DNA from 3 places in the Faecalibacillus sp. TM498 genome. Region 2 is predicted to be linked to each of the others. Evidence: riboswitches for the same ligand, from Rfam matches in the RefSeq annotation. Region 2 holds a riboswitch; each other region holds the start of a gene.
What was found. Region 2 has a riboswitch for cyclic di-GMP ahead of LJD32_RS09730 (SpaA isopeptide-forming pilin-related protein). Riboswitches for the same ligand answer to the same signal wherever they lie in the genome.
Positions count from the first base shown of each region.

Region 1: linked by a shared signal. The riboswitch ahead of LJD32_RS12320 (response regulator) and the one ahead of LJD32_RS09730 (SpaA isopeptide-forming pilin-related protein) in region 2 are both predicted to bind cyclic di-GMP.
Region 3: linked by a shared signal. The riboswitch ahead of LJD32_RS02185 (SpaA isopeptide-forming pilin-related protein) and the one ahead of LJD32_RS09730 (SpaA isopeptide-forming pilin-related protein) in region 2 are both predicted to bind cyclic di-GMP.

Region 1 is NZ_JAJDKB010000050.1:7,828-10,104, reverse strand. Features, by position in the region: gene LJD32_RS12325 (EamA family transporter) at 1-695, opposite strand, end outside; gene LJD32_RS12320 (response regulator) at 777-1,142, opposite strand; cyclic di-GMP riboswitch class I at 1,342-1,417, opposite strand; gene LJD32_RS12315 (DUF454 family protein) at 1,475-1,717, opposite strand; gene LJD32_RS12310 (HAD family hydrolase) at 1,915-2,277, opposite strand, start outside.
Region 2 is NZ_JAJDKB010000030.1:542-2,818, reverse strand. Features, by position in the region: gene LJD32_RS09730 (SpaA isopeptide-forming pilin-related protein) at 1-943, opposite strand, end outside; cyclic di-GMP riboswitch class I at 1,034-1,118, opposite strand; partial or broken gene LJD32_RS09725 (ISL3 family transposase) at 1,645-2,277, shown strand, end outside.
Region 3 is NZ_JAJDKB010000004.1:7,999-10,275, forward strand. Features, by position in the region: gene LJD32_RS02185 (SpaA isopeptide-forming pilin-related protein) at 1-1,370, opposite strand, end outside; cyclic di-GMP riboswitch class I at 1,466-1,547, opposite strand; gene LJD32_RS02190 (4Fe-4S binding protein) at 1,712-1,882, opposite strand; gene LJD32_RS02195 (histidine phosphatase family protein) at 1,954-2,277, opposite strand, start outside.

The sequences.
Region 1 (2,277 bases), on a different contig from region 2:
TTGTAATAACAAAGCCATGATAACCCTGTAGCAATTCCTGACAAACAAATAAAAAGTAATTCATGACGGTCTATCTCTTTGATGGTATGTTGTTTTCCTACAACAAACACAACGACCCATGACATGATTAAAACAACTACAGTGCGAATAGATGTTCCCAAATTAGAGTCAATATTTTGCATACCTACTTTTCCAAGTAAAGATGTTAAGCTTGCAAAAACAGCTGAAAGTAAAGCATAAATCAACCAACTTTTATGATGTGTCGTTGTTGAACTTTCTTTTTGATCAATCATTAAATACGTACCTGCACCAATTAGAATAACACACATCCATTTTAATAAAGTCATATCTTCTTTTAAGAAGATAAAAGCTAAAACAATTGTAAGAATTATACTTGATTTATCAATCGGAACAACTTTATTAACATCTCCTAATTGTAAAGCTTTAAAATAACAAAGCCATGATGATCCTGTCGCAAAACCAGATAAGATTAGAAAAATCCATGTATTTGTTGAAATTGTTGAAATCTGATTTTGACTATGTACAATAAAAACCATTAACCATGAAAAAATCAAAACAACAATTGTACGTAATGCTGTTGCTACATGAGAATCTGTTTTTTTAATTCCACACTTGGCAAGAATTGATGTAATTCCTGCAAACAAAGCTGATCCAAACGCATATAAAACCCACATAAATAAATCTCCCCAAGAAATTATAGTTCTTTATGCTTATTTTGTTAAGAATGCAATCTAAATCATAACAATTAATTAACATTAAATATATTTCTTTAAAACTTGAATAACAATATTCATATCAATTGGTTTAGCAATATGATCATTCATTCCAAATTCTAAAGCTTTCTTTTTATCTTCGGCAAAAGCATTGGCTGTCATCGAAATAATTGGAATATGTGATCTAATAGGATCATTCATTCTTCTTATTTTTTGAGTAGTATAATAACCATCTAAAATAGGCATTTGAATATTCATTAAAATCAAAGAATAATAATCTGTGGGCTGTTTTTCAATTTGTTCAATACACTCTACACCATTTTTAACACGATCAATAAACATTCCTTCTTCATTTAAAAGTTCTATTGCTATTTCAGCATTTAAATCATTATCTTCTACTAATAAAATTCTTTTTTATAATTATTTTGTAAAATAAATGTATAAATTGAAAGGAATAAAGCAGCTACTAAAATGGTAAAAATAATTTTCCACCCTAAACGATGTTCTTTTTTTGAATTATTATATAGATTTTTTTATTTTCCATAACTGCCCTCCTACAAAAAAACAGGAAAAATATGCACAAAGGTATGGTTTTCCTGTTTAATATAGTTGCAACTGGCTGTCATTTTAAAGACCCTATAGCTTTGCGTCACAATTTTTCAATTGCTTTGCCTATTAAGTTATCTTCATTATATTTTACCCAACAATCTATGTCAATTTATTGAAAATAAAAACGAATACTAATTCAGTATTCGCTTTAAAAAGTGTGATTTTTCAATAATCTTTTGACAATGTTTTTGATATAATTCATGTCCTTTGACCCATTCTTTAATTCGATTTGATGATTCCATCAAACAAATCGCACCAATAATAAAAAATGGTACTTGAGGAACAACAGGAAGCAATAATCCAACAAATCCTAATAATATAAAAAATACTCCTATAACAAATAAAAGACTACGATAAATGTATCTTAACTTCATATAACTGCCTCCTTTTTACAAACAAAAGAATAAGAAAGTTATATGAACAAGTCATGAACTAATTCTAAACAATTCTTAAAGATATTCTGGACTATTTCTTAAGAAATAATAATTGTTAAAAATTTTGTGTATGATTTATCAAAATCAATCATGTTACTTAAAAACATAAATAACCATTCATTATATTATTGAAAATCTTAAAGTAACTTCAGTAAATCTATTGGGTTTTCAAAAGTATATTGACTAGGAATATCTTGACAAGCAACACTTCCCCATTTAGCTAGTCCAAAATCAATGTTGGCATTTAAAGCAGCTTGATAATCCGAATAGGCATCTCCAATATAAATCACCTCATCAGAATTCAAATTTAATTTTTCTATACATTTTAATAAAGGCTCTGGATGAGGTTTATGATGCGTTGTATCATCTTCTAAAATAACAGCTGACATATATTGATCAATGCCTTTAGAAACAATATCAATTTCATATTGATCTCTTAACTTTGAAGAAACGATTGCTTGTTTAATTTTATGATTTTTAAAGGTTTCTAAAACTTCTTC
Region 2 (2,277 bases):
CTTCTGTAGAATAATCATTAAGTGGGAAGAAATTTGAACCACTTGTTGTCACTTCTTTATTATTTTGTGCTGTATCAATAACTGAAGTTAATTTATAAGTATCACCTGTTTTATGAAATTTCAAATTCATACTATCTATATAACGTCTAAGATAAGTTTCTTTTCCATTGATTGTTACTGTTTCATTACTCTTAACAAAGAATCCTGGTTCAGTATAATTAAATTTTACATTTCCATCACTATCTATACCATTCAACAATCCTTTAATTACTTTGCTGCTTCCTGTATAAGCATTAACATCATAGTCATCTTTCATCAATTCATAAGAATATGTTTCATAATTGTTTCCTGTACCTAAATCACTTCTACTTTGATATTCAATATTTTGCCATCCATTCCAATAAACACCTTTCCATGAATTTCTAGATGTACCAGATGTCAATCTTTGATTAGTATTATCTCCTAACATATTAAAAGAATAATATATTCCATTTGATTCACCAGCTTTTACTGTGTAATCATAGAAAGAAGTATCTCCTAATACATCTGTTTCTTTGGCAGTGTAATTCACTACAACCGTTGCACTTCCAGTTCCTGTCAATTCAATATAATTTTTATTTGATACGGCATTTCCATCAACAGTTACACTACTTACATCCCAATTTATTGCTTTAGCGTAATCGTTGATTTTTGATCCATAAGATAGAGTTTTCACATCATCTGAATAGATTTTTTTGCTTCCATTATAATGTTGAATTGTAACTGTAATATCTTTTTTATCGCTACTTTTATTTTCTATTACATAACTAGAAGCAGTTGTTTGTGCTGTTGCACTTCCTGTAGTAGTACCACTTCTTTCATTAGCAGAGGCAATAATTGCACTACTAATAACTACTGCTATTGCTAGAACAAATAAACCAATTCTTCTCATACGTTTCAGCATAATTTTTACCTCCCATTTTAATATATATATTCATCATTTTATTAATTATTCCTATAAGACGGTAAAAAGCCGCCTATTCTTTTTTTTGAATTGGGCGGCCCGGCAATCATATACTTTTGTACTTAGACCCGTAGCTTTGCGTCATTAGCTTTCACTAATTTTGCTATTATCCTTCATTAGAATCTTATCATAAAATCAACGCTTTTTCAATTTTTCAAAAGCCATTTTTTATAACAAATTTTCTCAGTTTTTTACATATTTTTTATTTAATTTTATTATTCTATATCCTTATTCAATTTTTGACAACCCTACAAAACCAAACGACATTTTTTAAATCTAAACTGCACTAATATTTCTTTCTCCGTTCTATCTATTGACACATTTATTATAGAAAATATATGTTCATAAATATATAAGGGGTGTCCGCCATAGTTACAAATCTTTACTTTTTCAAACTTTTTTCGTTCCTTTTTATTATTGAGACCATGAGTATCATTTACTTATATTATATAGATTCATTTCTTATTTGTCAATTTGATATAAAAGAAAAGTGGGATGAATTTCATGGTATATTAAATTATCCGGTGCTTAGAGGTTCGCTCTAAATTATTAGGCGGAGTACCCTCTAAATTATCGTGGGGATGTGAATCATCCCCTTTTTTGATACAATTTTACTGTCTGGTCCTGATTAAATTATTATTATGAACAACGAATTATTAAAACTATTTGATATCAAGGATGATGTTGTTGAAACATTTACTGTAGATCATAAAGAATCTAATTATGAAATCGATATTAGATTCAAGCCATCTAGATTTTCATGTCCTACATGTGGCAGCACTCATTTCATTAGTAAAGGCAACAAGAAAAGATCTATTGTATCTGTACCTGTTAATGATAAACCTGTAAAGATGGTTACTTATGTTAAAAGGTATAAATGCATTGACTGTAATGCTTCTTTTTCTGATGTAAATCCTATTGCTTATGGTGATTGGTCTTTTACTAGAACAGCTATCATTTCTATTCTAAACAGGTTAAAACCTTATAATGCTACTTATGCTTCCATTGCTAGAATGTTTGGTGTTTCTTCTACCAGAATCATGGAAATATTTGATACTTTTGTCAGAATTAAAAGACATAGCCTTCCTAGAGTTCTATTGATTGATGAATTTCATTTCTCTAGAAACTCCAAATATAAATATCCTGCTATCCTTATGAACTTTGAAAACAATTTGATTATTGATATCGTTGAATCCAGAACACATGATATCATGTCTGACTATCTATTTAAGATTGATTTGGAAGAAAGAAAAAAGGTCGAATACATATGCACT
Region 3 (2,277 bases), on a different contig from region 2:
TTAAATGAATCTGTATAATCCGTGTTTTGTGTATTACCAAAAGGATTAATAGTGAACGTATTACTCTTTGTAATAGCTGGCGCATTACTAGGATCTTCACCAAATTTAGTTTGGTAAGTAATCTTGTACTCCTTATCACATCCAGCAGGTACTTGGAAATTTCCAGTTGTTAAACTTTCCCATGTTAATCCTTCAATAGAAGGACTACATTTAAAACTTCCATCAATATATTCACCAATATTATCACCTAACGAGTCTTTAATAGTAGAACCACCAATATCAAAATTACCCCCAGGATTTAACGTAACTTCCCAATTGATAACCTTATTACTATCATCACCAGTAACACTATGCTTTTTTTCTGCCCAATTTTTCTTAGTATATTCTAATTTCTTATAAGAATTTTTTTCATTTGTTTGTGCATCACTCTTTACAGTTATGTTATTTCCAACTTTAGAATTCCAATCATCCGGATTATATGCAAAAACATCTTTTTTTACTTTTACTTTATATTTAGCATATAAAACTTCTTTATCATTCATACTTCCAATTGTATATTGAAATTTATTAGTTTCTTTTAAATTATTTGTAACTGTACCAGTATAAGAAATTGTACAGGCTTCATCTGTGTAAAATTGAACATCTCCATCTAATGTCATATTTTCATCCATTTGATCAGTCACAACAACGTTTGTTTGTGGACCAGTTGCTGAAACCTTTAATTTAAATTCTGCAGAAAGATTATCCCCATCACTTATAACCTTTCCTCCTGTTTTTTCAATATCTACCTTATCGTTAGATTTATCACGATCCATATCAATGATAAATTGACCAACACCTGGTAAGTCTAGTTTTCCTTTTCCACCTTCATGATTGTTTGTAAATGAATCACTCAAAGTTCCATTGATGATCAGTGAACCATGTCTATTTGATTTACTAAAAAATAATTCACTTTGATCTCCTGCATTATATTTAACTGTAATTGTATTACCTTTTATTTCAAAATGTCCTACAGTTTCCGCACCTTCTTTTAGTTCCTTAATTCCTTCTTCCATGGTTATTCCATCAGGCAAAGTATAAACCATTGTATTATTATCTTTTGTTGGAAACTGATTATCAATAAATCCCCATACTAGTTTGATAGAAATTGCTGAACCATACGGTATTTTGTTTTCTATATTCGGCTGTAAAATATGGTCTCCAATTTTAATATAACTTCTATCAACTACATCACTTGGTAGATTTTTATCAATAAATTGAGATAAATCTACCGATTCTTCAGCAAATGCACTAAATACATTTGTTGAAACTGCTGTTACTATCATGGCTACCACCAATAATAGTGAAAACAACTTCTTCTTTCTATTCATTATTCTTCCTCCCAATTTTACAAAACTATAAAAAAATATTGACGATAAATGATAATTATAAAGAAAAAGCCGCAAGAAAAGACTAAGTACACATTATCTGCAACTCAGCCAACTTCCTTACGGTTCAGTTCTGTAGCTTTGCGTCACTATTTTTCAATAGTTTTGCCTTTAAAATATATAATTTTTATAAACTAATATTATCACATAATTTCAACAAAAAATATTCTTTACGACCAAAATATGCTTTTTTTCGACCGAAAAATTTTCAACATAATAAAAGGGACTTTTTTGATATAACCATATATCATAAAAAGTCCTTTATAACTATTAAATTTATCTTATTATTCAGCTGAAATAGCTTCTACTGGACAAGTTCCAACACATGCTTGACATCCAATGCATGTATCTTTGTCACATTCCATTTTTCCTTCGTCATCAAATGCTAAAGCTTCTACAGGACAAACACCAGCACATGCTCCACATCCGATACAAGTATCTTTATCTACGTTCATATTTAACTCTCCTTTTCCTTTTTTCCTATAATTAGTATAACACTTTCCACTTTTCAGTCAATACAAAGTCACTATTTTTCATAGCTTTGAATACAACAATTTTCGGGTAACCATGTCATTAATTCTTCATTTGTCATATCATGAAAATAACTATGAATGACACGCACGATACCTCCATGACAAACAACTAAAATGTTTTTATCAGGATATTTATTTTCAAGTTCTTCTAAAAAACTATACACACGATGGACTACTTGGAATAAAGATTCTCCGCCTGGATAATGGAGTCCATGATTTTGTTTATAATATTGAAATTCTTCATTATTAGCAATTCCTTCAAATTTGCCAAAATTGATTTCTTGAATTCTAGAATCTATTTTAATTTCTAATTGATG